4 regions of the Streptomyces sp. NPDC087428 genome follow, and region 1 is predicted to be linked to each of the others. Evidence: riboswitches for the same ligand, from Rfam matches in the RefSeq annotation. Region 1 holds a riboswitch; each other region holds the start of a gene.
What was found. Region 1 has a riboswitch for cyclic di-AMP ahead of ACIO3R_RS24425 (C40 family peptidase). Riboswitches for the same ligand answer to the same signal wherever they lie in the genome.

Region 1 (7,311 bases):
CAGCGCCCCAGCTCACCGCGTGCCAGGAGCGGTAACATCCCGGCCTGGAGCAGCGACGATTTTCCCGCTCCCGAGGCTCCCACCACCACCAGCATGCCTCGGGGCAGTCGCGTCATCAGCCGTTCGACCAGCCGCTCGGCCACCGCGTCGCGGCCGTAGAACACCCGCTCGTGCCGCTGGAGGAAAGGCGCCAGTCCCAGATACGGGCAGTCCGACCAGGCACCCTCCGGGATCAGCTCCTCCGCGGACCGCACATGGATGTGGGAGCCTCCTTCGATCCATGTGAAGTCCCGGCCCTGGTACAGGGTGCCCTGCGAACCGCCGCTGACCCCGTTACGGACAGCGGCGGCGTCGGCCGCCGCGGACTCCGCCTCGTCACGCGTTTTTACCCCCGTCGCAGACCTCGGCCCTGACGACCCTCGCGGGCACGCCACACTCGTCGCGGGCTCGACCACACGCGTATCTGCAGGGCGGACAACCGGACACCACCGCGCACAGAATCCAGCACCTGGTACCCCGGAGTCCCGATGCGCGCACGCTACTCCCCACGCCGCACAGGACCCGCCGGCCCCAGCAAGAACGAGCCGGAATCCCGGTAGTCACCGCGCCCGCCGGGTGGCTGCCCGGCGCTACGAACTCTCCTCCCCGGCTCGGGCCGAAGGCCCGGGGGTGCCGAACCGCACTCAGAGGATGTGCGCTGCCCGGAAAACCGGCGCGTGGAACTCCCCGTCGGAGATGGTGTCGAGAAGAGCCTCCCGCAGAGACCCGGACGGCATCGGGCCTCTGCGGAAGTCGTGCGGTACGTGACCGGCGTGCCGAATCCGGTCACCGGACGGGCCGGGCCTGGTCCGGATTCCGGAAGGCCTCCTCTCGTCGCTGCCACCGGCCGGCGGCAGCGATCCGCTGCCCGTCAGCCGATGTTCGGCCCGTTGTCGTTGGACAGGTCCAGACCGAACCGGGCTCCCGGCACGAGGGCGCCCAGGTCGACCGGGTTGAACGCGAAGGCGCCCGTCGTGGTCAGGCCGGCGGCGGCGCCGCGCAGCGACCACACCGCACCACCGTCCGCGACCGCGCCGAGGTTCTCGTCGGGGGCGCCGGCCGCCAGATCCGCCTTGCCGTCGCCGGTGATGTCGAGCAGCCGGACCGAGCCGCCGAAGTGGTCACCGCTCTCCGCCACCCCGGGCATGCCGCTCGTGTCCTGGTGGAACGACTTCGCGCCGGTGCCGCTCAGACCACCCGCGCCGCCCTTCAGCAGCACCACCGCGCCCGCTCCCTTGACCGACTCGATGGCCTCGAAGGGCACCCCCACGGCCAGATCGGCGTACCCGTCGCCGTTCACGTCACCCGCCCCGAGACGGGCGCCGAACTGGTCACCCTTCTCGCTCGCCCCGGGCACGCCCGAGGTGTCCTGGGTGATCGTCCTGGTCCGGGTGGTGCTCGGCCCGGACGCGGAACCGTAGTAGATCTTGACGGTTCCCGGGTCCGTGGGCAGGTCCTCCGTGATGCCGTTCGGGATCACCCGGGTGGCGAGGTCGTCCTTGCCGTCCTTGTCGAAGTCACCGACCGCCGTGGCCGCGGCGCCGGGGAGCGGGGTGGACTTCGTGGACAGGCCCTTGGGGGTGCCCAGCCACAGCTTGCCGCCCTCGGCGTGGTTCTCGTACACGTAGAACGTGCACAGGTCGTCGATGCCGTCGCCGTTGAAGTCACCGGCCGCGGTGTCCGACATGGTGTTGTCCGTGCTGAACATGTTGATCCGCTGCTCGCGGGCGGGCGCCCCGGCCCGGGTGAACGGCCCGTAGAGCACGTTGCGGAAATCCCCGTCGTCGCCGTGAAGCATCATCAGGTCCGTCGTCCCGTCGCCGTCGAAGTCACCGGCGGTGAGGTTGTCCCCCACCTGAGTGTCGCTCGAAGCCGGTATACGGACCGCGCCCTGCCCGGTGATGCCGCCGGTGCGGCCCCACAGCACGATGACGGAGCCGTTGATGGCGGAGCCTTCGAACAGGAACGATTCGTGGGTGACCAGGGCGAGGTCGGTCAGCCCGTCGTGGTCGAGGTCCTCGGCGAACATCCGGTAGCCGAAGCCGTGGTCGTCCCCGGGCACCCCCGGCACGCCCGGGGTGTTCTGATCGATGACCGTGGTGTTCGCCGTCGTCAGGCCCTTGGCCGAGCCGTAGCTGACGGTGATGTAGCCGGCCCAGGAATGGCCGGCCACCGGGGCGGCGGGGGCGGCGACCGCGAGGTCCTGATAGCCGTCCCCGTTGAAGTCCTCGCGCACGGTGGTAGCTGCTGTGCCTCCGGCCGTACCCGCGGGCGTGCCGCCGGGAGCTGCGACGGCCGCGCCGCCGGACAACGCCGTGGCAGCACAGACGGCTATGGCCAGCATGGTGCGAATGCCCACGAAGTTCTCCTTGGTCGCGTACGCGGAGCCAGCGGCGTACGAGGGGTGAGGGCTCGCATAGGAGACACCCGCGACACTCAGAAGGTTGCCCCGTGTACGGATGGTGAACTCGACTGGGGGGCAAGGGAGTCGGGCGGGGCCGGTAGACGCCTCGGCTTGGTGCCGCTGGGCCGGACCGTCGCTCCCCGCGTTGCCGCGCAGGACGCCCAGAATCTTGCCGGCCTCATGCAGGCCCTGAACCGCGCGGTCGGCCACATCGGCGATGTGCGGGTTCACCCAAGCCAGAAAGCGACTCGGCATCAAGGAGCCGCGCCCTCCGCGTGACGACGGCAGTTGGACGACAGGCCGTAGCCCCCTCTCCGGTGGCCTCGACACCCCGTTTCCCTGTCGGCCGCCGAAGAGGGCCTCAACACACCACCAAATCCGAGAGGTCCAGCACCATGTACTCCCATCACAAGCTTCTGTACGTCCTGTACATTTTTTGCAGAAGCGTGCGCAGGCGCCCTCACGGACCCCTGCGCGCCCCGGAGGAGAGGTCTTCGCCATGCACCGCCCCGCCGCCCGCTACGTACTGCCCGAGTTCACCGAGCGCACGTCCCAGGGGACCCGCACGCTCGACCCGTACTCCAAGCTGCTGGCCGAACGCGTCGTCTTTCTGGGCACCCAGGTCGACGATGTCGCGGCCAACGACCTGGTCGCCCAGTTCATGTACCTGGAACACAACGAACCCGACCGGCCCATCCAGCTCTACATCAACTCCCCCGGCGGCTCGTTCGCAGCCATGACCGCCGTCTACGACGCGATGGCGTTCCTCACCTGCGAGGTGGAGACCTTCTGCCTCGGCCAGGCGGGCGCCGCAGCGGCCGTACTGCTGGCCGCGGGAGCCCCCGGCCGACGGCACGCGCTGCCCGGCGCGCACGGGTCGTGCTGCAGCAGCCGGAACTCGCCGAACCCGTGCAGGGGCAGCCGTCCGATCTGGAGATCGAGGCCCGGGAACTGGCCAGGATGCGCGAGACGCTGACGGGCATGCTGGTCCGTCACACCGGCCGCTCCGCCGAACAGGTCACCACCGACACCGAGCGCGATCTCATCCTCGACGCCGAGGGCGCCAAGACCTATGGACTGATCGACCACATCGTGCAGAGCCGGGGGCCCGTGCCGCCGCCCGTCGCCCGGTGAACCCCCGATGCAGCCACCGGAGTTCCCGCCGCTGCCCGCCCTGACCCGCGCGGAGGGCGAGTTCATCGACCGCTATCTGCAAGTCGTCGACCAGGTGGGCCGGATCAATCCGGCCCGCGCCGACGACACCTACCGGGCCCTGCGCGCCGCCCAGGCACTCGCCTCGCACGCCGCGGCGCTGCGGGACGCGCTCGCGTTGATGCATGAGCGGGGTGAGGCCCGGATCCACTCCGCCACGTTGGCGCGGGCGCTACGGGTACTGGACGGCGAGCGTCGCGCCGGGCGGGTCACCGTGCCGCCGGCCCACACGAGTTGATCAACTCACCTGCGCCGACACGCCCGACGGGTGGACCGAATTCTCTCGCTCGTTCGGCGTAGGTGATACCTCGCACGAGGGACAGCTCAACTTGCGCTTTCGAGATGGGCTATGGGTGAAATCTCCCGTTCCGCCGCTGGTACGGCACCGGCGGGGGACCTCCGGCACCTCCCCGAAAGGCCTCCTGTCCACCCGAACAGCTCAGTCGTGACGAGCCTCACATATCACCGTTTCACCTCGGAAATCCGGCGTTCGGTGAGTCAAGATCCCTGGGACGACAAGCCCCCGCCACCGCGGCGGGGCGGTCCGGGCGGACGCCGAGTCCTGCCGCTGTCCGGATGCCTGGTCGACAGGAGTGGATCGGCAGGAGTGGAGGACCCGAGCACAACGGGCCGACCGGACCTCCGGTTGTCCCTCGGGGTGAAGCCGCCTTGTGCGGCCGGGCAACTTCGCCAGCCCGAACCCGACAGGTCATCCTTCACAGGCGGCTGACGAAGGGTTGCGCATGAGTGCGCAGGTTCATGTCCCGTCTCTGCTCGGCCGGGCCGCGACGGCCTCGGCCATGACTCTCGCCGCTGTCGGCGGCACGCTGTTCGTCCCCGGCGCCGTGACCGACGCCCAGGCCGCCACTCATTCGATGAAGGCGCTCAACATCGCCGCGTCGAAGAAGGGATCGCCGTACCGGTGGGGCGCAAGCGGCCCCAGCCGTTTCGACTGTTCAGGGCTGACGCTGTACTCGTTCAAGAAGGCGGGCAAGAATCTCCCGCGCACGGCCCAGCAGCAGTACAACAAGACCCGCCACATCTCGGCCTCGAAGCGGCAACGCGGCGATCTGGTCTTCTTCCACTCCGGCCGCAGCGTGTTCCACGTGGGCATCTACGCGGGCAGCGGCAAGATCTGGCACTCGCCGAAGACGGGCGCCGTGGTCCGGCTGGAGAGGATCTGGACGAAGAGCGTCTACTACGGGCGGGTCCGCTGACGTCTCCGCCCCGCCACCGGATCCGCACCTGAGATCAGCGCAACAGGGTGCCGGTCACCAGCACAGCCCCGAGTGCGGTGAGTGCCGCGCCGCTGCCGCCCTCGATCGCGCGGGCGGTGCGCGGCCGGCGCAGCCACCGGCCAAGGCGGTCCACCAGGAGCGCCACGGCCGGGAACCAGACCAGTGCGAGCAGCACGACGATCGCGGCCAGCAGCAGCGTCCTGGGCAGCGGGTCGGCGCCGGCGGGGACGAACTGCGGAAGCAGGCTGAGGAAGAGCACCGGCGCCTTGGGGTTCAGGGCGTTGGTCAGGAAGCCCTGGCGCAGTGCGCGTCGCGTCCCGATGACGGCCTGCCCGCTGTCCGGCCGGTCCCCCGCGGCTTCGGCGGCGTGCGCCCGCCCGTCGCGGCGCAGGGCGGTGCGCAGCGCGCTGATGCCCAGGTAGAGCACGTACGCCCCGCCGAGGAGCTGAACCGTGCGGAAGAGCACCGGGACCGCCACCAGTACGGCGGCCAGTCCGGCGACGGCGAGCGCGGTGTGGACGAGCAGGCCCCCGGCGACGCCGAGCGCGGTCGCCACCCCCGCCGACCGCGAGGCGAGAGCGTTGCGTACGACGACGGTGAAATCCGCTCCGGGCAGCGCGACCATGGCGGCGGCGACTCCGAGGAAGGCGGTCAGTTGGGCGTCCATGGCTCCACCCTGGACCCGAACGGCCTTTAGCATGTACTTGCAATCTTGTGGGTCTGCCAAAAGGAATGCTTAATGTACGACCCGACACGGCTCGCGGCGCTGGTGGCCGTCGCCGAGGCCGGTTCGATCACCCGGGCCGCCGCCCGCCTGGGCTACACCGCTCCCGCGCTCTCCCAGCAGCTCGCCAAGCTGGAGCGGGAGGCCGGTGCCGCGCTGCTGGTCCGGCACCATCGAGGAGCCCGTCTCACGGCCGCGGGCGAGCTGCTCGCCGGCCGGGCCAGGCGGGTCCTGGACGAGATGGACCAGGCCCGCCACGAGCTGGCCCGCCTGGCCGGGCTCTCCGGCGGACGGCTGCGGGTCGGCACCTTCACCACGGCCGGCATCCATCTGCTGCCTCCCGTGCTGAGCGCCTTCCGCCGGGCACATCCGGACGTGGAGCTGGTCGTCACGGAGTACGAGCCGCCGGGCGGCGTCGCGGCGGTGGCGGCGGGCGAGGTCGATCTGGCGCTGACGCACGCGTACGAACCGGCCGCCGCGACGCCGCTGCCCTCGGGCGTCAGCGCCGAGCCGCTGCTGGTCGAGGAACTGGTGCTGATCACCGCCGTCGGGCAGGTCCTGGCCGACGGCAGCGGGCGGCTTCCGGTGACGGACCTGGCGGGCCGGCCGCTGATCAGCAGCGCGCCCACGCATCCGCCGCGGCGCGGGGTGGAGAACGCGCTGGCCGAGGCGGGCGCCCTGCCCGCGGTGGTCTGCGAGTCGCCCGGGTACGCGCTGGTGTGCGCCCTGGTCAGCGCGGGCATCGGGATCGCGGTGGTTCCCGAGATGGTCGCGGCGATGTCGCCGACGCCGCTCTCCGTGCGGAGGCTGGAGCCCGCCGCGTTCCGCCGCACGATCTCGGTGGTACACCGCGGTGACCGGTCGAGCGCCGCGGCGGCGACCCTGCGGGCCCTGCTGCGCAGCGGATTCGGCCGGGCCGCCGTGCCGCAGTGACCCGGGCTGCGGGGCACCGGTCCGGTCAGCCCTGGACGGGGACGTTCCAGGGGAGGGTGATCCAGACGGTCTTGCCGCCGTCGGCGGTGGGTGTGACGGTCAGCCGGCCACCGTACTCCTTGGCCAGGGAGCGGATGATCACCATGCCGCGCCCGTTGTCCTGCTGGACGGCGGCGGGCAGTCGCTGGGGCCAGCGGGGGTGACTGTCCGTCACTCCGAGGTACAGCTGTTCCTCGCGCTCCAGCCGTAGGTCCACGGTGAACGTGGGCGACTGGCCGAATGTGTGCTGGACCGCGTTGGTCGCGAGCTCCGAGACGATCAGCCGGATGGTGTCCGCGGCCTCGTTCCCGTCGGACAGTCCCCATTCGGCCAGCACCCTGGCCACATACCTCCGGGCCGCGGAGACCGAGACCGGCTCGCTCGGCAGAGTGACGCTTGCCTCTTGATGGTCCGCCATGGCCGGCCGCCCCTTTCCCACCCGGAACCGACCCGCGATCGGTCCGTGCTGTGCTTCGCGCCAGATTGCCACTGATGCTGCCCTCTGTAACGACGATCCACCAAGATATGCATATATCTGTCGCTCAAAGCGGTGAACTCCTCGCTGGATGCGGTACGGGAGCGGCACACTGTCCGCTCGGCAGGGAGTGGGAGGGAGGCACCACATGCAGCACGGTCCTGCGGTGCGACGCCGCAAGCTCGGGGAGGAGCTGCGGAGTCTGCGCCATACATCCGGACTCACCAGCCGGGACGCCGCGCAACTG
Region 2 (7,311 bases), on a different contig from region 1:
GCCGGGGAACGCAAGGACGCGCTCTCGCTCTATCTCCACATACCGTTCTGCGAGGTCCGCTGCGGTTTCTGCAACCTCTTCACCCGCATCGGCGCCCCCGACGAGCTCACCACCCGCTACCTCGACGCACTGGACCGCCAGGCGACGGCCGTGCGGGACGCGCTGGGCGACACGGAACCGGTGCGGTTCGCCGCGGCGGCCTTCGGCGGCGGAACCCCCACCTTCCTCACCGCCGGCGAGCTGGAGCGCCTGTGCGACATCGCGGAAAAGCGGATGGGCGCCGATCTCCGGTCGGTGCCCCTGTCCGTCGAGACATCGCCGTCGACCGCGACGGCCGACCGGCTGGCCGTGCTCGCCGACCGAGGAGCGACCAGGATCAGCATCGGTGTGCAGAGCTTCGTGGAGGCCGAGGCACGTGCGGCGGTCCGTCCGCAGCGCCGTGCCGATGTGGAGTCGGCCCTCGGGCTGATCCGGGACGCCCGGATCCCGGTCCTCAACATCGACCTGATCTACGGCATCGACGGACAGACCGAGGCGAGCTGGCGCACCTCGCTGGACGCGGCCCTCCAGTGGCGGCCGGAGGAGCTGTACCTCTACCCGCTGTACGTACGTCCGCTGACCGGTCTCGGCAGGATCGCCGGTTCGGCCGCGGCCGCGGAGTCCGCCTGGGACGAGCAGCGGCTGCGGCTGTACCGCGCGGGCCGCGATCACCTCCTCGCCCACGGCTACGAGCAGGTGTCGATGCGGATGTTCCGCCGTGCCGACGCGCCGCGGGCCGGTGGTCCGGACGACTACGCCTGCCAGACCGACGGCATGATCGGCCTGGGCTGCGGCGCCCGCTCGTACACCTCTGGGCTGCACTACTCCTTCGACTACGCCGTGGCGACGGGGAAGGTGCGGGAGATCATCGACGACTACACGGCGACCGAGGACTTCTCGCACGCCGAGGTGGGCCGCTACACCGACGGCGGCGAGGCGCGCCGCCGTCACCTCCTCCAGTCGGTCCTCCAGGCCGAGGGGCTGCGGCTGCCGGAGTACCGGGAGCGGTTCGGCACCTCCCCCGACGAGGACTTCCGCGAGGAGCTGGCCCTGTTCGAGGAGCGGGGCTGGCTCGATCCGGGCGGGGCGGCCGCAGGGCTGCTGCGCCTGTCGCCGGAGGGGCTGGCGCACTCCGACGCCCTGGGCCCCGACCTCTTCTCCCCCGCCGTGCGGGCCGCGATGGCCTCGTACGAGCTGAAATGAGCCCCTCATGGACCTGACGATCCTCTACCGCGGTCCGCTCGCGTCGTGCGATTACGACTGCCCGTACTGTCCGTTCGCCAAGCGGCGCGACAGCCGGGAGCAGCTGCGGGCCGACCGGGCCGCGCTGGAGCGGTTCACGGCGTGGGCGGCGGCGCGGACCGACGACCGGATCTCGGTGCTGTTCACCCCGTGGGGCGAGGGGCTGGTCCGCTCCTGGTACCGCCGGGCGCTGGTCGAGCTGGCCCGGCTGCCGCACATCCGCCGGGTGGCGATCCAGACGAACCTGAGCGGCCGTACGCAGTGGCTGGCCGCGGCGGGCACCGCGGGCCGGGACAAGATCGCGCTCTGGTGCACGTACCACCCGGGCCAGACACCGTACGAGCGCTTCCTGGCCCGGTGCGGGGAGCTGGCGTCGCTGGGGATCCGCCACAGCGTCGGTGTGGTCGGTCTTGACAGCCATCTCGAAGAGGCCCGGCGGCTGCGGGCGGCGCTCCCCGAAGAGGTCTACCTCTGGGTCAACGCCGCGGAGGGGCAGAGCTACACGGACGAGGAGGCCGGCCGGTGGACGGAGATCGACCCGCTGTTCCCGTACAGCCGTCACCCGCACCGTTCGGCCGGGCTGCCCTGCCGGACCGGTGAGTCGGTCATCTCTGTGGACGGGGACGGGACGGTGCGCCGCTGCCACTTCGTCCGGGCCGAGCTCGGCAATCTCTACGACGGCAGCTATCTGGCGGCCCTGGGCCCGCGGGCCTGCCCGCGGGCCGTGTGCGACTGCCACATCGGCTACGTCCACCTGGAGACGCTGCCGCTGTACGACGTGTTCGCCGGCGGCGTGCTGGAACGCGTACCGGCCCGGACGCCGCATCCCGTCGAGCGGGTGAGCCCCTGATCGCGCCGCACCCCTCAGAGCGGCAGCAGGTCCGGCCGCTTGGCCTCCACGTGGTCCCCCGAGGACTCGCCGCGCAGCCGGCGCCCGATCCACGGCACCAGGTACTCGCGGGCCCAGTGGATGTCGTCGCGCCGGACCTCCAGCGCTCCCCGCTGCGCCTGCGGCGGCCACACCTGGTCGGGGTCGGCCGGCACGTCGAGGCCGAGGACCTGGGCGGCGCGCAGCGCGACCCGGGTGTGTCCCTCGGGCGACAGGTGCAGCCGGTCGCCGTCCCACGCACGCCGGTCCTGCACGGAGCGCAGCGACCAGAGGTCGAGCACCGGGCAGTCGTAGCGGTCCGCGATGGACCGCACATGGGCGGTGTAGGTGGCGATCTTGCCGCGCAGATGGCGCAGCACGGGAACGCCGCGGGTGTCGAAGCCGGTGGTGACCATGACGGTGCCGACCGCTTCGGTCAGCTCAGCGACCGCGCGTTCGAAGCGCTCGGCGACGTCGTCGGGGTCGGTGCCCGGCCGGATGATGTCGTTGCCGCCCGCGCAGAAGCTCACCAGGTCGGGGGCGAGTTCCCTGGCTCGGGGCACCTGCTCCTCGACTATCTGGTCGAGGAGGCGTCCTCGTACGGCGAGATTGGCGTACCTGAAGTTCCCGTGCGCGGAGCCTGCCTCACGCGGTGCCGTTTCGGGGTCCGGGAGCTGGTCCGCGAGGATGACCGCGAATCTGTCCGCCCAGCCGACGAAAGTCCCGTCGGGGCCGAGATCGCCGACTCCCTCGGTGAAGCTGTCGCCAATCGCCGCGTACGACTCGATGGCGCCCTGCCGGTTGATGACGCTCTGTCGGATGTTTCTCGAATCGTTTGCCACAAGGGCATATCCTGCACCGTCGAATGTGACCTACGCGACCGTAATACGGGGTTGACGGGTGGTGAGATAGACCACCCGGTCAGGTTTTGGTAAAGGGGGAATAAGCAGAGGGACGGTGCGCCGCCGCGCACCGTCCCTCTCTGTATTGCTCCGGTCCGGCTCACCGGACCTGTACTGCCTGGATCAGACGTTGATCCCGTGCGACGCCAGGTAGGCGATCGGGTCGACGTCCGAGCCGTACGCCGGACCCGTGCGGATCTCGAAGTGCAGGTGCGGGCCGGTCGCGTTGCCGGTGGAGCCCGAGAGGCCGACCTGCTGGCCCGCGGTCACGGTCTGGCCCGCGGAGACGGAGAGCGAGGACATGTGGCCGTACTGCGAGTAGTGGCCGTCGGCGTGCTTGATGACGACCTCGTTGCCGTACGCGCCGCCCCAGCCGGCGGTGACGACGGTGCCCGAGGTGATCGCCTTCACGCTGGTGCCGGTGGACACGGGGAAGTCGATGCCGGTGTGGCTGCCGCTGGACCAGCTGGCGCCGGAGGCGCGGTAGGCGGTGGTGTGGTTGCCGGGAACCGGGTGGACGTAACCGGAGCCGGTGCTCTGCTCGGCCGGGGCCGAGGTCTCGTTGGACGCCTGGACGTCGGAGGAGGACGAGGAGTTGGAGGCCGTGGGGGCCTTCGACTCGGTCGTGGCCGGAGCCTTGGAGGGGGCCTTCGACGGGGTGGTGGCACCCGCGGAGGTGTGCGCGCCGGTGGTCGAGGCGTGGCCCCAGGCCTTGCCGCCGAGCGTCAGCTTCATGCCCGGGAAGATCAGGCTCGGGTCGTCGCCGACGACCTTGCGGTTGTCCTGGTACAGCTTCTCCCAGCCGCCCTTGAGCTTGTGCTCGGCAGCGATCTTCGACAGGTAGTCGCCGGAGACCACGGAGTACGTCTTGGTGCCGGCCTGCTTCTCCGCGACCGGCTTGGCCGCGGCGGCGTGCGTGGCGGCGGACGAGTTCGCGGTGGCGGGAGCGGCCTGCTCCGCGGCGCTGGCACCGGTGGCGCCGAGCAGCGGAAGCGCGATGACGGCTCCGCCGGCGCTCGCGACGACGACGCCACGGGCGATGGTGCTGGACTTCGGACGGCGGTGCTTACCCGGTATGGGCATGAAGAATTTCCTCTCCGGCGCCTACGAGGTGAGCTGTCGGGTTCGGGCTGGAGATGCCCGGTCGCGCCTGGCGCGACTTCACCCCGAGCCGGCCGGATCACTCCGGTCGGCGGCTTACCTGGTTCCCCCGCTCCTGCCACACGGTGAGTGGGTGCGAATTCCGGACGGCGGCAGGATTAGGCGTTCCATCCGGATTGAGAGCGAACGTAAGCGAGTGGGGACGGCGGAAACAAGCCACGGGTTCCACACCGGATTCCACTCCGGAATATCGGTGCGGAATTCCGGTCACACTCCGTGGATTACGGATCTTGGCTTTCCGCGCGGCGCACGGATTACCCATCCTGAGCGCCGCCACACACCGTCACGGATATGATCCCGCTCACGAGAGGGTGATCATCTCCCGTTCAAGCGGGGCATGTTCGACTAAAAGCCCTAATACGGACATGTCGCGTCCGCCGTTCGCGTCGAAGCTCCGGACCGGGACCCGCACAGGGGTCGGCGCAGGAGTCCGCGGGGGTCCGCACAGGGCTGTCGCCGAGACGATTACCCGGGTATCCGATGTCGTATCGTCACGGGAGTGGACCCGTCGGCGACACGCGTCGGCGGCAGAGCCTCCAGGAGTGACCGTGACGCAGCAGCTGCCGCAGACCCCGTCGACGGAACCCGAGCTGGCGGGGGTCCGTAATTTCCGCGACGTGGGCGGGCTGCCCACATCGGACGGCCGCCGGGTGCGGTACGGGCGGCTCTTCCGCAGCGGTCACCTGGCGGGCGCCACCGCGGAGGACGCCGCGTTCCTCGGAGGCCTCGGCCTCCACACCGTCTTCGACTTCCGCAATGCCGCCGACCTGAAGCTGGACGGAGCGGACGTCGAGCTGCCCGGCGTACGCCATGTGAACATCCCCCTCACCGACCCGGCGGACGGCACCGAGTTCTGGCGGATGGTCCGCGACGGCAACATGGACGAGCTGCGTGGCCTCCTCGACGGCGGCAAGGGGACCGAGCGCATGGTCGCCTCCTACCGGACGATCATCCTGGAGCGCACCGCTGAGCACAGCCGCGTGCTGCACGCCCTGGCCGAGGACAGCGTCCCGGCCCTGATGCACTGCGCGGCCGGAAAGGACCGGGCGGGGCTCTCGATCGCCGTCTCCCTGCTCGCGGTCGACGTCGGGCGCGAGGCCGTCGAGGCCGACTACCTCAAGTCCAACGACGCCCACCGCCGCTACCGGGTGCGCCGCAGCGACACCTCGGCGGCCGGGACGTCACCCGAGGTGATGGAGCTCCTCAGCCCGCTCTTCGGCGCCCACAGCGAGTACCTCGCCGCGGCCTTCGCCGCGATCGACGAGACCTGGGGCGGCACCGACCGCTACCTCTCCGAGGGGCTGAAAGTCACCCCAGAGACCCGGGAGCGGCTGCGCGAGCGGCTTCTCGACGACGCGTGACCGGCCGGCCGGGCCACCGGGCTCCCGGCTACTGGTTGTGCATCCCCACCGCGAACAGCAGATAGAGGAAGCCCGCGATGACGTGCCCGGCCACCAGATAGGCGAACAGCCTGATGACGAGCCCCCGCGGCATCCTGCTCTCCTGCGAGTCGGACTCCTTGTGCTTGGCCGGGGTGAGCGGGTCGTAGTTCTCGGAATCGGACATGACAGTCCTCTCTGGCGGCCGGACGTGCCGGCGGCGGGGACGGCGTCTCAGCGACGGTGGATGCCACTGCCGAGGCACAGCTCGGCGGCGGGGCTCTGCAGCAGGGTGTGGACGAAGAGCAGCTCGGCGCCCTCACGCTCCGGCGCCGCGATCCGGTGCGGGGTGAGCGAGTCGAAGTGCGCGCTGTCGCCGGGGCCGAGCTCGTGCACGGTGTCCCCGAGGGTCACCCTGAGGTGCCCCGCCAGGACGTAAAGCCACTCCTCACCGGGGTGGACGCGCACCAGGTCGCCCTGCGCGCCGTACGGGACCCGGACGCGCAGCGCCTGCATCGCCCGGCCCGGACCACCGGCCTGCTGGTACATCCAGCCGTCGGCCTCGGCCCCCTCGAACTTCCGGCTCCGGACGATCGCGTCACGTTCCGGGGGGATCTCGCCCAGCAGTTCGGAGACCGTCGTACCGTAGATCCTGGCAAGTCCGAGCAGCATCGGCAGCGAGGGCTGCCGTCGGCCCGTTTCGAGCCGGGACAGATGGGCGGGCGAGAGCCCGGCGCGCTGGGCGGCGGTCTCCAGGGTGAGCCCGCGGCCGCGGCGCAGATCGCGCAGGCGGGGCGCGACACCGGGCAGCTCGTCGGCCACCCCTCCTTCTGGAGGATTCATGTCTCCATTGGGCCAGGAACTTTCCTCGGAGGCAAATTTCTTGCCTCCGAGGCAAACCCCCTGCTGATCAGCGGTTGGCGACCGCCTGCTTCACCAGGGTCCGGCCGAAGTCCCACATCAGCCCTCCGTTGTGCGCGTCGTCCATCACCGCCGTGAACGCGGTCACAAACCGGTCCACGTCCCCCTCGTCGATGACGAGCGGCGGAATCAGCTTGATCACTTCGAGGTGGTCGCCGGAGACCTGGGTGAGGATCCGGTGCTTCTGGAGCAGCGGTACGACCACCATCTGCGCGAAGAGTCCCTTGCGGGCCGCCTGGAGCATGGTCCAGCGGCTGCGCAGCTTCAGCGACGACGGCCGGCCGAACTCGATGCCGATCATCAGCCCGCGACCGCGCACCTCGTGCAGCAGCTCGTAGCGGCCGACCAGGGCGGCCAGCCGCTCGCGCAGCAGATCACCGGTGCGGCGGGCGTTCGCCACGGTCTCCTCGTCCTCCATCACGGCGAGGACCGCGAGCCCGGCCGCCATCGCCTGGGCGTTGGAGCCGAAGCTCGCCGAGTGGACCAGCACCCGGTCCATCGACGAGTAGACGCGTTTGAAGATCCAGTCCTTGCCGAGGGTCGCCCCGACCGGCACATAGCCGCCGGAGAGCGCCTTGGCGACGCAGACCAGATCCGGTTCGACCCCTTCCTCGTGCTGGTAGGCGTAGAAGTCACCGGTACGGCCCAGCCCGGTCTGCACCTCGTCGGCGATGAGCAGGGCCTTGTGCTTGCGCAGCAGCTCCTGGGCGGCGCGCAGGAAGCCGGGCGGCGAGGCGTGCACGCCCTTGCCCTGGATCGGCTCGACGACCAGGCCGGCCACATCGCCCCGCTTCAGCTC
Region 3 (7,311 bases), on a different contig from region 1:
ACGAGACTCAAGAGACGTACGAGACTCCCGAGCCGTCCGAAGCGCATGACACAGAAGCGCACGACGCATACGAGACGTACCAGGCTCACGAAGACCACCCCCCGGAACAGGACCCGTCTCCGTCCCCGGCCCCTGCCGACTCCCACCGCCCCGTGAGCCGTCCGGTCTCCCGCGGTGGCGGCAGCCGCAGCCGCAGGCGTTCGCCCGCAAGGCGTTCCGCCCTTCTCACCGTCGCCGTTCCCTCCGCCTGCGTGATGAGCGTGGCCGGTATCGCCGCCGCCTCCGTGGGCGGAATGGGCGGAATGGGCGGTGAGGAGAAGAAGGACGACACGACGACGATGGCGGCCGCCGACCCCGGCACGGTCAAGCCGGTCGCCGCCAACAACAAGCTGGACACCCAGCTCGCCAACCTCAGCGCCGACGCGGAGAACTTCGCCGACCGCGCCAGCCGCACCCAGGAGCGCATCGACCTGAAGGAGCGGCAGGCCGCCGAGAAGAAGAAGCGCATCGAGGAGGCCGCCCGCAAGGAGGCCCTGCGCCCCAAGTACGTCATTCCGGTCAAGGAGCACGGTCTCAGCGCGTACTTCGGCCAGGCGGGCGTCAACTGGATGTCCGTGCACACGGGCATCGACTTCCCCGTCCAGTACGGCACCCCGGTGATGGCCGCGACCGACGGCACCGTTCACACGCAGTACAACACCGCGTACGGGAACATGGCCATCGTCACGATGGCCGACGGCACCGAGACCTGGTACTGCCACCTCAGCAGCACCCGGATCCGCTCGGGCCCGGTCAAGGCCGGTGACGTCATCGCGTACTCGGGGAGCTCCGGCAACTCGACCGGCCCGCACATGCACTTCGAGGTGCGGCCCGGCGGCGGCGCGGCCATCGACCCGCTGCCCTGGCTCCGCAGCCACAACGTCGACCCGACCTGAGCCGGCCCGGTCGGGCGGACGGCAACGCCGCCCCGACCGGACGGGCGCTACAGCTTCTGGACCGGCGCGTACCGCAGCAGCAGCTTCTTCGGCCGCTCGTCGCCGAAGTCGACCGTGGCCTTCGCCTGGTCGCCGAGGCCCTCGACGGCCGTCACCGTGCCCAGACCGAACTGGTCGTGGGTGACCCGGTCGCCGACCACCAGCGTGATCGTCGGCTTGTCCGAGGTCCGCCGGGTCGCGAAGCCCGAGGGCCCGGAGCGCGAGCGGGACGCGGACAGCGACGACGTGATGCCCGACGTCGGTCCCGCCGGAGCCCCCATCGGGCCCTTCCGCTTCCACTCCAGGTGCTGTTCCGGGATCTCCTCCAGGAACCGCGACGGCGGGTTGTACGAGGGCTGGCCCCAGGCGCTGCGCATCGCCGCCCGCGTCAGGTAGAGCCGCTCGCGGGCGCGGGTGATGCCGACATAGGCGAGCCGGCGCTCCTCCTCCAGCTCCTTGACCTGGCCCAGCGCCCGCATGTGCGGGAAGACGCCGTCCTCCATGCCGGTCAGGAAGACCACCGGGAATTCGAGGCCCTTCGCCGTGTGCAGGGTCATCAGCGTGACGACTCCGGAGCCGTCGGTGTCCTCGTCGGGGATCTGGTCGGAGTCCGCGACGAGCGCGACCCGCTCCAGGAACTCGGAGAGGGTGCCCGTGCCCTCCTCCTCGCCGCGGTCCTGCTCGAATTCGAGCGCGACGGCGGCGAGCTCCTGGAGGTTCTCGATCCGGGTCTCGTCCTGCGGGTCGGTGGAGGCCTGGAGCTCGGCGAGGTAGCCGGTCCGCTCCATGACCGCCTCCAGCACCACCGCGGGCCCCGCGCCCGATTCGACGATCGTGCGCAGCTCCTCCATCAGCGTGTTGAACCGCTTGACGGCGTTGGCGGAGCGCGCGGCCATGCCGTACGCCTCGTCGACGCGGCGCAGCGCCTGCGGGAAGGTGATCTTCTCGCGCAGGGACAGGGCGTCGATCATCGCCTCGGCCCGGTCGCCGATGCCGCGTTTGGGCACGTTCAGGATGCGGCGCAGCGGGACCGTGTCCTCGGGGTTGGACAGGACCCGGAGGTAGGCCAGGACGTCCCGGACCTCCTTGCGCTCGTAGAAGCGCACACCGCCGACGACCTTGTACGGGAGGCCGACCCGGATGAAGATCTCCTCGAAGACACGGGACTGCGCGTTCGTCCGGTAGAAGATCGCGACGTCACCGGCCTTGGCGTCGCCCGCGTCGGTCAGCCGGTCGATCTCGTCGGCGACGAACTGCGCCTCGTCGTGCTCGGTGTCCGCGACGTAACCGGTGATCCGGGCGCCGGAACCGGCGTTGGTCCAGAGGTTCTTCGGGCGGCGGCTCTCGTTGCGCTCGATGACGGCGTTGGCGGCGGACAGGATCGTCTGGGTGGAGCGGTAGTTCTGTTCCAGCAGGATCGTGGTCGCGTCCGGGTAGTCCTCCTCGAACTGGAGGATGTTGCGGATCGTGGCGCCGCGGAAGGCGTAGATCGACTGGTCCGCGTCACCGACGACGCACAGCTCGCCGGGGGCGTCGGCGGCGCCGGCCGGGCCGACCAGTTCCCGTACGAGCGTGTACTGGGCGTGGTTGGTGTCCTGGTACTCGTCGACCAGGACGTGCCGGAACCGGCGGCGGTAGTGCTCCGCGACGTCGGGGAAGGCCTGGAGCAGGTGGACCGTCGTCATGATGATGTCGTCGAAGTCCAGCGCGTTGGCCTCGCGCAGCCGGGACTGGTACATCGCGTAGGCCTGGGCGAGCGTCTTCTCGAAACCGTCCGCGGCCTGGCCGGCGAAGGTCTCCTCGTCGATCAGCTCGTTCTTGAGGTTCGACACCTTCGCCGTGAACGACTTCGGCGGGAAGCGCTTCGGGTCGAGGTCGAGATCGCGGCAGACCAGGGCCATCAGCCGCTTGGAGTCCGCGGCGTCGTAGATCGAGAACGAGGACGTGAAGCCGAGCTTCTTCGACTCGCGGCGCAGGATCCGTACGCACGCGCTGTGGAAGGTCATGACCCACATGGCGTTGGCGCGGGGGCCGACGAGCTGCTCGACGCGCTCCTTCATCTCGCCGGCGGCCTTGTTGGTGAAGGTGATCGCCAGGATCTGGCCGGGGTGCACCCCCCGCTCGGCGAGCAGGTGGGCGATGCGGTGGGTCAGTACCCGGGTCTTGCCCGAGCCGGCCCCGGCGACGATGAGCAGCGGGGACCCCGCGTGCACGACGGCGGCGCGCTGTTCGGTGTTCAGCCCGTCGAGCAGCGCGGCGGCGTCGATCACCGGGCGGTGGGCCCCGTCGCGGTAGTACGCGTCGCGGGGCGGCGGGGGCCCGTCGAACACGCCCCCGAAGAGGTCCTCCGGCACCGCTTCGGGTGCCGAGTCCTCGGGGGGCGGCGGGGGCCCTTCCTCCGTGTGCTGGAGGCCGGCCAGGAAACTGTCGTCAAAGAGGCTGCTCATCGCTGTCCGAGTCTAGGCCGCCGCACTGACACCCCGGGCTCACATGGCGAACCGCACACCTCCGCACACCTGCGCGCGGCCACCCTGAGCGATGCCGGACGCACACTGCGTGGACGGATCCCGTGCCTGACCTGCCCGCACCGCGTCCACTTCACCAAGGTCACGAAAATGTATCGGGCATATCGAACATCAACCTTCACAGCGGCACCATGAGTTGGCTAGCGTGCACGTTCGGGCGGCCCGTACCCCCAGAGGCGAACCACGCCGAGCGGACGTCCACGCCGAATCCGGGCTGCCTCCATGGAGTCCGGAACCGGGGACCCACACGCAGCACCGGGGTGAATCGGTCCGAAATCCCCCACCAGGACCGTAGGGCAGCCTTCCGTTCCGCCCGAACCCGACAGCTAACCCGGTAGGCGGTCCACGGAAGGAGATGCCGGCCTTGGCGTCGCATCGCAAACCGCGCCCCCGGGTGCGCAGCACCACCCCGGCCATCGGGTTCACGACGGCCGCACTCGCCTCGGTGACCCTGCTGTCCACGCAGAGCGCGCTGGCGGCCCCGGCCCCGAAGCCCAGCATCGAGGACGTGCAGAAGAAGGTCGACGACCTCTACCGGCAGGCGGGTACCGCGACCCAGCACTACGATCAGGCGAAAGAGGCGTCCGCCAAGCAGCGCACCGAGGTGGACACGCTGCTGGACGACATCGCCCAGCGCGCTGACAAGCTGAACGACGCCCGCCGGACGCTCGGGAACTACGCCGCCGCCCAGTACCGCGACGGGGCGCTCGCGCCGACCGCCACCTTCTTCCTGGCGAACGACCCGCAGTCGTTCTTCGACCAGACCCACCTCATGAACCGGATGGCCACGAACCAGCAGCAGGCCGTCACGGACTTCCGTACGAAGCAGGCGGAGGCGTCCAAGAAGCGCGCCGAGGCGGTGACGAGCCTGGAGACGCTCACGGCGTCCCAGACCCGGCTGCGCACCAGCAAGCAGAACGTCCAGGACAAGCTGACCGAGGCCCGCACACTGCTGTCGAAGCTGACCGCCGAGGAGAAGGCGCGCCTCGCCGAGCTGGAGCAGAAGAAGAAGGACGAGGCCAAGCGCAAGGCGGCGGAGCTGGCGGAGAAGCAGGCCGCCGCGAAGGCGGAGGCCGACCGCAAGGCCAAGGAGGCCGGGGGCGGGACCGGCACGGGCACCGGGAGCGGCTCGGGCACCGGGACGGGTTCCGGGACGGGTTCCGGCGGCTCGGACAGCAGCGCGACGACGAAGGCCGGGAAGGTCCTCGCGTTCGCCAGGGCCCAGATCGGCAAGCCGTACGTCTGGGGTGCGACCGGCCCGTCCTCGTACGACTGCTCGGGGCTCACCCAGGCGGCGTGGAGGGCGGCGGGCGTCAGCATTCCGCGGACCACCTGGGACCAGGTGAATGTGGGCACCCGGATCGCGACGGCGGATCTGCAGCCGGGGGACCTGGTCTTCTTCTACGACGACATCAGCCACGTCGGCATCTACAAGGGCGACGGCATGATGATCCACGCGCCGAAGCCGGGGGCGAACGTGCGCGAGGAATCGATCTACTACATGCCGATCTACGGGAGCGTGCGGCCCGGTTAGGGGCGTTGCGGTACGGCGGGTGGCCCCGAGCAGCGGCCATCCGCCGTACCGCTGCCAGGCCGGTCGGTCCGGGCCAGGCAGCGGTACGGTCGGGTCGGGTCAGGTCCAGAGCGTGGCGATGAAGATGTTGACGACCGTCAGTCCGCCCACCGCTGCGAAGAGGCCCTTCTCGACCTTCTCCTCGTCCCGCTTGACGTAGACGAGCCCGAGGATGACGACCAGGATCAGCAGCTTGATGCCGATCTTGACGTTGTTCACGGGGTGGTCGTCGGCCTGGTCGAGCCCGACCAGGGCGATACCGGTGACCAGCATGGTCAGCGCGCCGTGCAGCATCCCCGGCACGAAGCGTGCCGTCCCCGCGCCCATCGCCTTCATCTGGGTGAGGAAGCCACCCAGCAGGGCGGCGATTCCGATGATGTGCAGGGCGACGAAGACATCGATGAGTACACGCATGGTTCCGCACCTTAGCCCTGGCCATATCAGCCTCCCGCAGCCAGGTGAGGCTTACTGGACGCTTGACTGATGAATGCACCAATTGCCTGACTCTGGTGCAATTTTTCCGGTCATCCAGCGACAACGCTGGGCAAAATTCGGGCAATAGGCGTCATTACGACTCCTGCCCGTGCCCCGGGTTTAGCGTCCCTACCCAGGTGACCGGATCACCGCCGATCCGTACCCGGACGGCACCGTCCGGTCGCCCCGCCGAGAGATCCGGCGGCGGGCCGCTCCCCCTGTTGGTGACCCGCCGCCGGACCGGGCGGGCCCGCCGGTAGGCCCCGACGGGCAGTCGACAGGAAGGACCCCCGCCCTCGTGGCCGCGCACCGGAAACCCAAGCAGCGCCCGTACAACGGCTCTGCTGCCCGCACCGCAGCGACCCTCGCCCTCGCCGGGGCCGCGACCGCTGCCGCGCTGCCGGGATCCGCGCACGCCGACCCGACGCCCACCCCCGCCCGGGTCAAGGCCGAGGTGGACCGGCTGTACCGGGAGGCGGAGGTCGCCACCGAGCAGTACAACGGCGCGAAGGTGAAGGCGGCCGCCGCCGCCGAGTCCATCGACGCGATGCGCGACGAGGCCGCCCGCAGGACCGAGCGGCTCAACGCCTCGCGGGACGCGCTGGGCGCGTACGCGGCGGCGCAGTACCGTTCCGGCGGTCTCGACCCCTCCCTCCAGCTGGCGCTCTCCTCGGACCCCGACCAGTACCTGGAGCGCGCCTCCTACGTGGAGCGGGCCGCCGCCGGCCGGGCCGACGAGGTGCGCACCGTGCGGCGCCAGGTCGCGGACGTGGCCCAGCTGCGGTCGGAGGCGGCGGGTCAGCTGGCCGAGCTCACCGCCCGCCAGGCCGACCTGAAGAGGCACCGGGCGACGGTCCGCGCCAAGCTGTCCGAGGCCCGCACCCTGCTGGCCCGCCTCTCCCCCGCCCAGCGCGCCGCGTACGACGCCTCGGACGGCGGCCGCGGCGCGGGCCACGCCGACCGCAGCTCCCCGCGCGGCTCCGACCGGGCACCGAACGCCCGCGCCGCGGCAGCCGTCGCCTTCGCGTACGGGGCCCTCGGCAAGCCGTACGTCTGGGGCGCCACCGGCCCCTCCTCGTTCGACTGCTCCGGCCTCACCCAGGCCGCCTGGCGCTCCGCGGGCGTCTCGCTCCCCCGGACCACGTACACCCAGATCAACGCCGGGCAGCGCGTCGCGAGGTCCGAACTCGCCCCCGGCGACCTGGTGTTCTTCTTCTCGGGCGTCAGCCATGTCGGCCTCTACATCGGCAACGGCCGGATGATCCACGCCCCGCGCCCGGGGGCCCCGGTGCGCATCGCTCCGGTCGACGAAATGCCCTTCGCCGGAGCGACCCGGGTGGCATAGGGAACGCGGACCCGCCCTACGCGCCGATCCGGCTACGGGCCCACTTCACCAGCTCGCGGTCCGCGAGACTCGCGACCCACAGATCGGCCTGCTCGGCATCCGGACCCGGCGGGACAGCGCCGAGCCCGATGACACGGAGGCCCGCCCGACGGGCCGACTCCATGCCCGTGATCGAGTCCTCCACGGCCAGGGCCTCCTCGGGCGGAACGCCGCAGAGGCGGGCCGCCACGTCGTAGACGTCGGGCTCCGGCTTCGGCCGTACGTCCGGCCCGGCGACGACCACGTGTTTGAAGGAACGGAGGAGGCCGGCCCGGTCGAGGCACGATTCCACCATCTCCCGGGGGCAGTTGCTCGCCACCGCGAGAGGGACGTGGCGGGCGGCCAGCCCGACCAGCGCGGCGGCACCCGGCATGGTGACGG
Region 4 (7,311 bases), on a different contig from region 1:
ATCGACGAGCAGACCGCACTGGCCCAGCGTCAGGCGGGGCTGGCCGCCCAGCGGCTGGAGGCGGAGGTCGGGCGCCCGGCGGACGCCGAGGCCTACCGGCAGCGCACCCTGGCCGAGGCCGCTCGTGACCAGGTGAAGTTCGAGGCGGACGGAAGCGCGTACGCCGAACGGACCCTCGCCCAGGCCCAGGCGGACGCCAACACGGCCCGCGCGGTCTCGCTGCGGGAGGGCAACCAGGAACTCATCGCGGCCAACCGGATCGTGGAGAACCTGCCGGCGCTGGCCGACGCGGCCGCCCGCGGGATGTCGGGAGCCAGCCTCACCGTCCTCAACGGCACCGACGGTGTCAACGAGGTGGCGGCGGGCGTCGTCGGCCAGGGGCTGGCGATCCTTCAGTCGCTCCAGCGCGGCACGGACACGGGCGCGCCCGAGGACCACGACATGCGCGACCGGAACCAGGATCAGGGCTCGGACCGGGACCGGACGCCCCGGATCGCCGACGCGGAATGACCTGGCGGCCGGTTCCGGTCCCGGCTCTGCTGGGGGCTACGGCTACGGCTCCGGTACGGCGACGGGGGTCGCGGCCGCTGTCGCCGCCGCCTCCGCGCGCGCGGCCGACGTGACCTTCCGGTGGTGCGCGAGGATCCCTATGAAGCCCGCGAGGAACCCGCTGAACAGGCCGGACGCGGCGTGGTTGACCGCGTTGACCGCTTCGCTGTCCGGCATTCCGAAGATCGCGTAATTGACTCCCGCACTCATCACCGCCCCGATCGCTCCACCGATCACGCCACTGATGACGGCGCCGCGCAGCGGTGGGGCCACAGCGGCCGCGGGGACGGGGGCGGGAGTGAGCGGTGCGGTCATCGGCGGAGGCCCTCCAGACAGGCGGCGATGAGAGACCGGGAGCGGCTTGCGGGGCACGGTGAAGCGGGCGGCCCAGGGTCTGCTCGCACGGGCAGCCCACCGGTCCGGGGGATGCAGCAGATACCTTGCGGCAGAACACGTGTTCCTCGCAACACCTTCTCAATTTCAGCACTTTGGCGTTCTTGGCGCGGTCCGTTGGCAGGACGGTCGAGGGCGGGGAGCGGCGAGCGAGTGGGAGGGGGTGAGGGGAGGGCGTGGGTGAGGCGGACGGGGAGCAGGGGGGGCGTGCGCGGGGTGGTCATGAGTGCGTCGAACATGCCGTAGAGTTGTGTTTACCGACGCGGGGTGGAGCAGCTCGGTAGCTCGCTGGGCTCATAACCCAGAGGTCGCAGGTTCAAATCCTGTCCCCGCTACTGAAGAATCAGACCCGGCACGCATACAGCGTGCCGGGTCTGATTCGTTTGTGCGTGTGTATGCATGTGTGTGTTCGCCGGTCCATCGGCCCGTCGGCCGGTGCGACCCGCGCCGCGCTCCTACTCCCACTGGCCGCCGAGGAGTAGACCTCCGCCCGCGTTCCGGGAAGTCTGGGGGTGGTGCGCGGTACCGTCCGCGGCCCTGAGCGCACCGGGCAGGAGAGCACAGGTGGGGAAGCGGCAACAGCGGCGGGGGAGGCGTACCGACGAGATCCGGAACCGCCGGCTCGTCCGGGCGCTGCCCGGCCTGGTGATCACCGTCGCGTTGGTGTTCGACTTCTTCACCCCGCCCGCCTTCACGGCCGTCCCGCTCTTCGCCGCGGCCCCGCTGATCGCCGCGCCGTTCTTCTCGCTGGCGGGCACCATCCGGGTCGGAGCCGCCTCGATGGTGGCCATCGCGGCGCTGCGGCTCTACCACGGCTCCCTGTTCCAGGTCGTGCCGTCCATCGAGCTCCTCACGGTCTTCACCGTCTCCGTGCTCGCGGTCTTCATCAACGGTGTCGTGCGCCGCAGCAACGAGCAGTTGGCCTCCGCGCGGGTCATCGCGGAGACCGCCATGCGCGCGGTGCTGCCGACGCCGTCCGACCGGATCGGCGGGCTGTACGTGGCCGCGCGGTACGAGGCGGCCCAGGCGGACGAGTTCGTCGGCGGCGACCTGTTCTCGGTCACGGACACCCCGTACGGGGTGCGGCTGGTGGTCGGGGACGTGCGCGGCAAGGGGCTGGACGCGGTCGAGGCGGTGGCGGTGATCATCGGCGCGTTCCGGGAGGCCGCGGAGCAGGAGCGGTCGCTGGAGGGGGTGGCCCAGCGGCTGGAGCGTGCGCTGGCGCGGGAATCGAGCAGAAGCGGCGGCCTCGACGCGGTCGAGGGGTTCATCACCGCCGTCCTGGCCGAGATCCCGCCGGGCGCGGCCCGGGTGCGGATCGTCAACCGCGGCCACCCCGAACCGCTGCTGCTGCACTCGGACGGGGCGCTGGAGGTGCTGCGGCCCACGCTGCCCGCGCTGCCCCTGGGGATGGACCTGGGCGTGTGGCCGGACCGCTCCGACGAGTGGGAGCTGCCCGCCGGGGCGACGCTCCTCCTGTACACGGACGGCCTCTCCGAGGCGCGGGACGCCGCAGGGGTCTTCTACGACCCCGCGGAGCGGCTGCGCGGGCGGATCTTCCCGGGGCCCGAGGAACTGCTGTCGGCGCTGACCGATGACGTACGGCTGTACACCGGTGGGGTGACGACCGACGACATGGCGCTGCTCGCGGTCGCGCGCCCCACCGAGGGGCAGTCGGAGCGGCGCACGACCGTGAAGATCGTGGGTCTGTAGGGCGGTACCGGGTGAAGGCGGAAGGGCGGACGGGGGAGAGCGTGCGGGGAAGTGGGGAAGAGGCCACGGCCGATGCCACCGTGCGTAACCGTAAGGAACCCCTCCGCATAACATTTGACGCAACGTCAGAAAACAGATAACGATTGAGGGGCGATCAACTCGCCCGATTCCACCCGGTTGTGTCCCGTAAAGTCCAGGCCAAAGACGGGAATGATCAGTTGGAACGGCTTGGAATCGGACCCGTGTGTCTATTAACGTTCGATAACGCAGCGCGGTTGTCCCAGCCGCCGTCAGAGGCGGCACCGTGCGCGAGCGCCGAATTCCGCAAGGGAACCGGGGAACCACCTACATGGGGTGAATCGGGCATCTCTGTCTCGTCGAGAGACGGAGGAACCCGTAGGAGACCTTCCTGCTCCGAACCCGTCAGCTAACCCGGTAGGCGAGAAGGAAGGAAAGGAGTGCGCCCCAGTGGCGTCCAACAAGCCTGCCCCCGAAGCCCCCTCCCGGTTCGCACCCGAACACGGAAATGACTTCGGAACCGGGCCCGGTGCCGTCTACGGCACCCACCACGGAACCGCCTACGGGACCGACCACGGAACCGCTTACGGAACCGGTCGGGGCAGCGAGTTCGGCAGCGGCTTCCCTGCCGAGGAGGCCGAGCCCGGCAAGGCGTGGGAGGAATGGAACCCCACCGAGGAGTCCGTCCGCCCCGTACGCGGCAAGCACCGCGTCGCCAAGCAGCGCAACGGTCTCGCCCGTAGCTCCACCGTTCTCGGCGTCGGTGTCATCGCGGCCGTCGGCGCGGGCGGCATGGCCTCCGCGCAGAGCAGGCCGCCGGTCTCCATCTCCCTTCCCGACGCCATCTCGGACAAGCTCCCCGAGGCCAAGTCACTGCCGGGCGTCGGCGCACTGTTCTCCAGCGGGTCCGAGGCGGAGACTGCCGGGACCGAGACCGCTTCCGCCCCGCTGACGACGGCCGGCATCACCACCACCGAGGCCGAGCAGGGCACGACGGACGCCGGCGAGGCGCTCCGCGCCCGCATCCTCCAGCAGGCCGAGCAGCAGCAGGACTCCGCCGACGCGGAGGCCAAGGCCGCCCAGGAGAAGGCCGCCGCGGAGAAGGCGGCCGCAGAGGCGAAGAAGCAGCAGGACGCCGCGGAGGCCAAGGTCGCCGCCGCGAAGAAGAAGGCGGAGGCAGAGGCCAAGAAGAAGGCGGAGGCAGCTCGGCTCGCCAAGCTCGCCGCCAGCTACGCCATCCCCACCTCCTCTTACACGATTACCTCGACCTTCGGCGAGGCCGGTTCGATGTGGTCCTCCGGCTACCACACGGGCCTCGACTTCGCCGCTCCGACAGGTACCCCGATCAAGGCCATCCACACCGGCACCGTCAAGTCGGCCGGCTGGTCCGGCGCTTACGGCTACCGCACGGTCCTGGAGCTCGACGACGGTACGGAGCTGTGGTTCTGCCACCAGTCCTCGATCGGTGTCGGCGTCGGCCAGAAGGTCACCACCGGGGACACCATCGGGCGCGTCGGCGCGACCGGCAACGTGACCGGCCCGCACCTCCACCTGGAGGTCCACACCCCGGACGGCACCGGGATCGACCCGATGACCTGGCTGCGCGCCCGTGGCCTGACGGTCTGAGCGGACTGAACCCCGGCAGTCCTGACGCTCACCCCCCGACGTCAGGGCTGCCGGTCCGCTGCCGTAGCTGTACACGGCACGGAATAGCGGAGGCGGGGGAACGGGTTGTTCCTTCCATGACTTCTCTCCGCAAGCTCGGATCGTCCAGCCTTCAGGTCTTCCCCCTCGCCCTCGGCGGCAACGTCTTCGGCTGGACCGCCGACGAGGCGCAGTCCTTCGCCGTGCTCGACGCGTACGCGGCGGCCGGCGGCAACTTCATCGACACCGCCGACGCGTACTCCGCCTGGATCCCCGGCAACGAGGGCGGCGAGTCGGAGACCCTCATCGGCAAGTGGCTCGCGTCGCGGGGCAACCGTTCCGACATCGTCGTGGCCACCAAGGTCGGCGCCCACCCCTCGTACAAGGGACTCTCCCCCACCACCATCAAGGCCGCAGCCGAGGAGTCGCTGCGCCGCCTCGGTACCGACCACATCGACCTCTACTACACGCACTTCGACGACGAGACGGTCCCGGTCGAGGAGATCATCTCCGCCCTGGACCAGCTGGTGAAGGACGGCAAGGTCCGCGAGATCGCCGCCTCCAACATCGGCCCGGAGCGGCTCCGCGCCTCGCTGGACTTCTCCGAGCGCGAGGGACTGGCCCGCTACGTGGCCCTGCAGCCGCACTACAACCTCGTCTCCAGGGACACCTACGAGGGCGAGCTCCAGGACACCGCTGCGGGTGCCGGCCTCGCCGCCGTCCCGTACTTCGCCCTCGCCTCCGGCTTCCTCACCGGCAAGTACCGCCCCGGTACGACCGTGGACAGCGCACGCGCCGGAAAGGCGGGCGAGCACCTGGAGTCGGAGCGCGGACGGAAGGTCCTGGCCGCGCTCGACACGGTGGCGCAGGAGCGGAACGCCGAGATCGCGACCGTGGCGCTGGCCTGGCTGGCCGCCCAGTCGACCGTCGCCGCCCCGCTCGCCTCCGCCCGGACGGTCGAGCAGCTGCCCGCGCTGGTGGCCGTCGCCGATCTGCACCTCACGGACCAGGAGCTGACCGAGCTCACCGAGGCATCCGCCTAGAACCGTTCGCCGGCCCTGGCCCTATTGATCCGGGTACTGATCCGGAGGGCTGTGGGGCGCCGGGCTGTGGAGCGGCGCGTCGTACGGGGGCTGTGTGTACGGCTGCCCCGCGTACGGCTGCCCCGCGTACGGGGGCTGGCCGTACGGATGCGTGGGGTGCGGATACGCGGGGTACGGGTGCGGGGCGTGGCTGCCGTTGGGCTGGTACGCCCTGTTGCCCTGGTATCCCCCGTACCCCTGGTACGGCCGGGGCGGCGGAGGGGTGAACCGGGGGCGCGGGCGCCGCGTCGCCTGCGCCGCGTACGCCAGGGCGGGACCGGCGACCTCCCGGCGCTGCCACAGGTGGTGCAGCAGCTCCAGCTCACGTTCGGCCAGGTCCGGGCCCGCCGTGCCGCGGCGGGCCTGCCGGCGCAGAAAGGCCAGCGACGTCGCGAACGACTCGTACTCGGCGACCGCGCGGGCCGCCGCCTTGGCCTGTGCCTTCGCCCGGTCCCTGGCGTGGGCGGCGACCGGGGCCGGTACGTGGCCCTGGCGGCCGTGAGGGCCGCCTCCCGCTGCCGCCGCCCACCGGCGTGCCGCGTCCCTGGCCCTGCCGCGGGCCCGCATCGAGGACAGGGCGAGGGGTTCGGCGGGGGAGAGCCAGCCGGCCGCGGCGTAGACGGGCAGCTCGACGGCCAGCGTGCGCAGCTCGCGCCGGCGGGACCAGATCGCCAGCCAGGTCACCAGGCCGAAGGCCGGCACCATGAACAGGCCGTACACCGCGTAGAAACCGTACGGGCCGAACGTCGACGAGCCGTTCCACAGGGCGTGCATGCCCATCGCGAGGACCAGGCCGAGCACCGGCAACGCGAGGCGGCGGAAACGCTGGTGGCGTGTGCTGCTCGCGGCGATCCCGAAGCCGATGCCGGTCATGACGGTGAACAGCGGATGCGCGAACGGCGACATCACCGCCCGTACGAAGAACGTCGCGACGGTCACCGACACGAACCCCGAGCCCATCTGCTGGTCCTCGCCGAAGGCGTTGCCCAGATAGAGGATGTTCTCGGTGAAGGCGAAGCCGGTCGCGGCGAAGCCGGCGACGACCACACCGTCGACGATCCCGTTGAAATCCCGTCTTCGGAACAGGAAGAGCAGCAGCACGGCCGCGGCCTTGGCGCTCTCCTCGATGACGGGCGCTATGACCGTGGCGCCGAGGGTGTCCGCACTGTCCGGGTCGGCGGTGGCCGTGGCGATCCACTGGGTCGCGAAGGAGTTCGCGAGGATCGCGACGAGGGCGGCCGCACAGGCACCCCAGGCGAAGGCGAACAGCATGTTGCGCCACGGGCCCGGCTCCACCCGGTCCAGCCAGCGGAACGCCGTCATCAGCAACGGGACCGGCAGAACGGCCAGACCCAGACCGACGAGGAATCCCTGAGTGCCCGTCTGGTCGCGGACCAGCGCGAGGATCACCAGACCGCAGAGGGCCAGCACGGTGAAGACGGCGACGACGCGGAGCGTCCTGCTCCGCCACAGCATGCCGACGCGCCGCGGCCGGTAACGCCACTGGCCCCGCTCCGGCACGGCAGCCAGGATCTCGCCGACCCGCTGCTGCTCAAGCACCGGTACGGCCGGCTGCGACTGCCGCTGCTGCTGGACAGAACCGTCGGACACCCCACGACCCTAACCAGGTGGACTGACAACGGCCATGGCGTATGTCCGGTCCCGGGTCCGGTTTCCGGGACCGGTCTCAGCCCAGGCCCCTGTTCAGGTCCCTGTTCGGGTCCCTGCTCCGGGGCCGGCTTCCCCGGCTCTGCTCAGTGGCGGGCGAAGAGCAGGTCGTGCACGACGTGGCCCTTGTCCAGGCCCTGTCCCTCGAACCGGGTCAGCGGCCGGAACGCGGGCCGTGGTGCGTAGCCGCCGTCCGCCGCCGTGTTCTCGAAGCGGGGGTGCGCGGTCAGCACCTCCAGCATCT

Region 2: linked by a shared signal. The riboswitch ahead of ACIO3R_RS12370 (peptidoglycan DD-metalloendopeptidase family protein) and the one ahead of ACIO3R_RS24425 (C40 family peptidase) in region 1 are both predicted to bind cyclic di-AMP.
Region 3: linked by a shared signal. The riboswitch ahead of ACIO3R_RS25685 (NlpC/P60 family protein) and the one ahead of ACIO3R_RS24425 (C40 family peptidase) in region 1 are both predicted to bind cyclic di-AMP.
Region 4: linked by a shared signal. The riboswitch ahead of ACIO3R_RS31365 (M23 family metallopeptidase) and the one ahead of ACIO3R_RS24425 (C40 family peptidase) in region 1 are both predicted to bind cyclic di-AMP.

What each region holds. Positions count from the first base shown of each region.
Region 1 is NZ_JBIUXR010000011.1:171,321-178,631, reverse strand. Features, by position in the region: gene ACIO3R_RS24445 (hypothetical protein) at 1-254, opposite strand, end outside; gene ACIO3R_RS24440 (FG-GAP and VCBS repeat-containing protein) at 911-2,383, opposite strand; partial or broken gene ACIO3R_RS24435 (ATP-dependent Clp protease proteolytic subunit) at 2,943-3,577, shown strand; gene ACIO3R_RS24430 (hypothetical protein) at 3,585-3,893, shown strand; cyclic di-AMP (ydaO/yuaA leader) riboswitch at 4,199-4,395, shown strand; gene ACIO3R_RS24425 (C40 family peptidase) at 4,399-4,872, shown strand; gene ACIO3R_RS24420 (LysE family translocator) at 4,907-5,560, opposite strand; gene ACIO3R_RS24415 (LysR family transcriptional regulator) at 5,633-6,550, shown strand; gene ACIO3R_RS24410 (ATP-binding protein) at 6,576-7,007, opposite strand; gene ACIO3R_RS24405 (helix-turn-helix domain-containing protein) at 7,213-7,311, shown strand, end outside.
Region 2 is NZ_JBIUXR010000005.1:156,977-164,287, forward strand. Features, by position in the region: gene ACIO3R_RS12355 (STM4012 family radical SAM protein) at 1-1,242, shown strand, start outside; gene ACIO3R_RS12360 (STM4011 family radical SAM protein) at 1,250-2,131, shown strand; gene ACIO3R_RS12365 (SGNH/GDSL hydrolase family protein) at 2,146-2,991, opposite strand; gene ACIO3R_RS12370 (peptidoglycan DD-metalloendopeptidase family protein) at 3,175-4,134, opposite strand; cyclic di-AMP (ydaO/yuaA leader) riboswitch at 4,138-4,327, opposite strand; gene ACIO3R_RS12375 (tyrosine-protein phosphatase) at 4,761-5,573, shown strand; gene ACIO3R_RS12380 (DUF6126 family protein) at 5,602-5,778, opposite strand; gene ACIO3R_RS12385 (helix-turn-helix domain-containing protein) at 5,826-6,434, opposite strand; gene ACIO3R_RS12390 (aspartate aminotransferase family protein) at 6,502-7,311, opposite strand, start outside.
Region 3 is NZ_JBIUXR010000012.1:103,253-110,563, reverse strand. Features, by position in the region: gene ACIO3R_RS25695 (peptidoglycan DD-metalloendopeptidase family protein) at 1-935, shown strand, start outside; gene pcrA (DNA helicase PcrA) at 983-3,421, opposite strand; cyclic di-AMP (ydaO/yuaA leader) riboswitch at 3,691-3,856, shown strand; gene ACIO3R_RS25685 (NlpC/P60 family protein) at 3,855-5,033, shown strand; gene ACIO3R_RS25680 (hypothetical protein) at 5,133-5,486, opposite strand; gene ACIO3R_RS25675 (NlpC/P60 family protein) at 5,845-6,891, shown strand; gene ACIO3R_RS25670 (HAD family hydrolase) at 6,908-7,311, opposite strand, start outside.
Region 4 is NZ_JBIUXR010000017.1:20,598-27,908, reverse strand. Features, by position in the region: gene ACIO3R_RS31385 (SPFH domain-containing protein) at 1-510, shown strand, start outside; gene ACIO3R_RS31380 (hypothetical protein) at 553-864, opposite strand; tRNA gene ACIO3R_RS31375 (tRNA-Met) at 1,204-1,277, shown strand; gene ACIO3R_RS31370 (PP2C family protein-serine/threonine phosphatase) at 1,507-2,655, shown strand; cyclic di-AMP (ydaO/yuaA leader) riboswitch at 2,959-3,112, shown strand; gene ACIO3R_RS31365 (M23 family metallopeptidase) at 3,124-4,299, shown strand; gene ACIO3R_RS31360 (aldo/keto reductase) at 4,416-5,360, shown strand; gene ACIO3R_RS31355 (PrsW family glutamic-type intramembrane protease) at 5,382-7,010, opposite strand; gene trmB (tRNA (guanosine(46)-N7)-methyltransferase TrmB) at 7,154-7,311, opposite strand, start outside.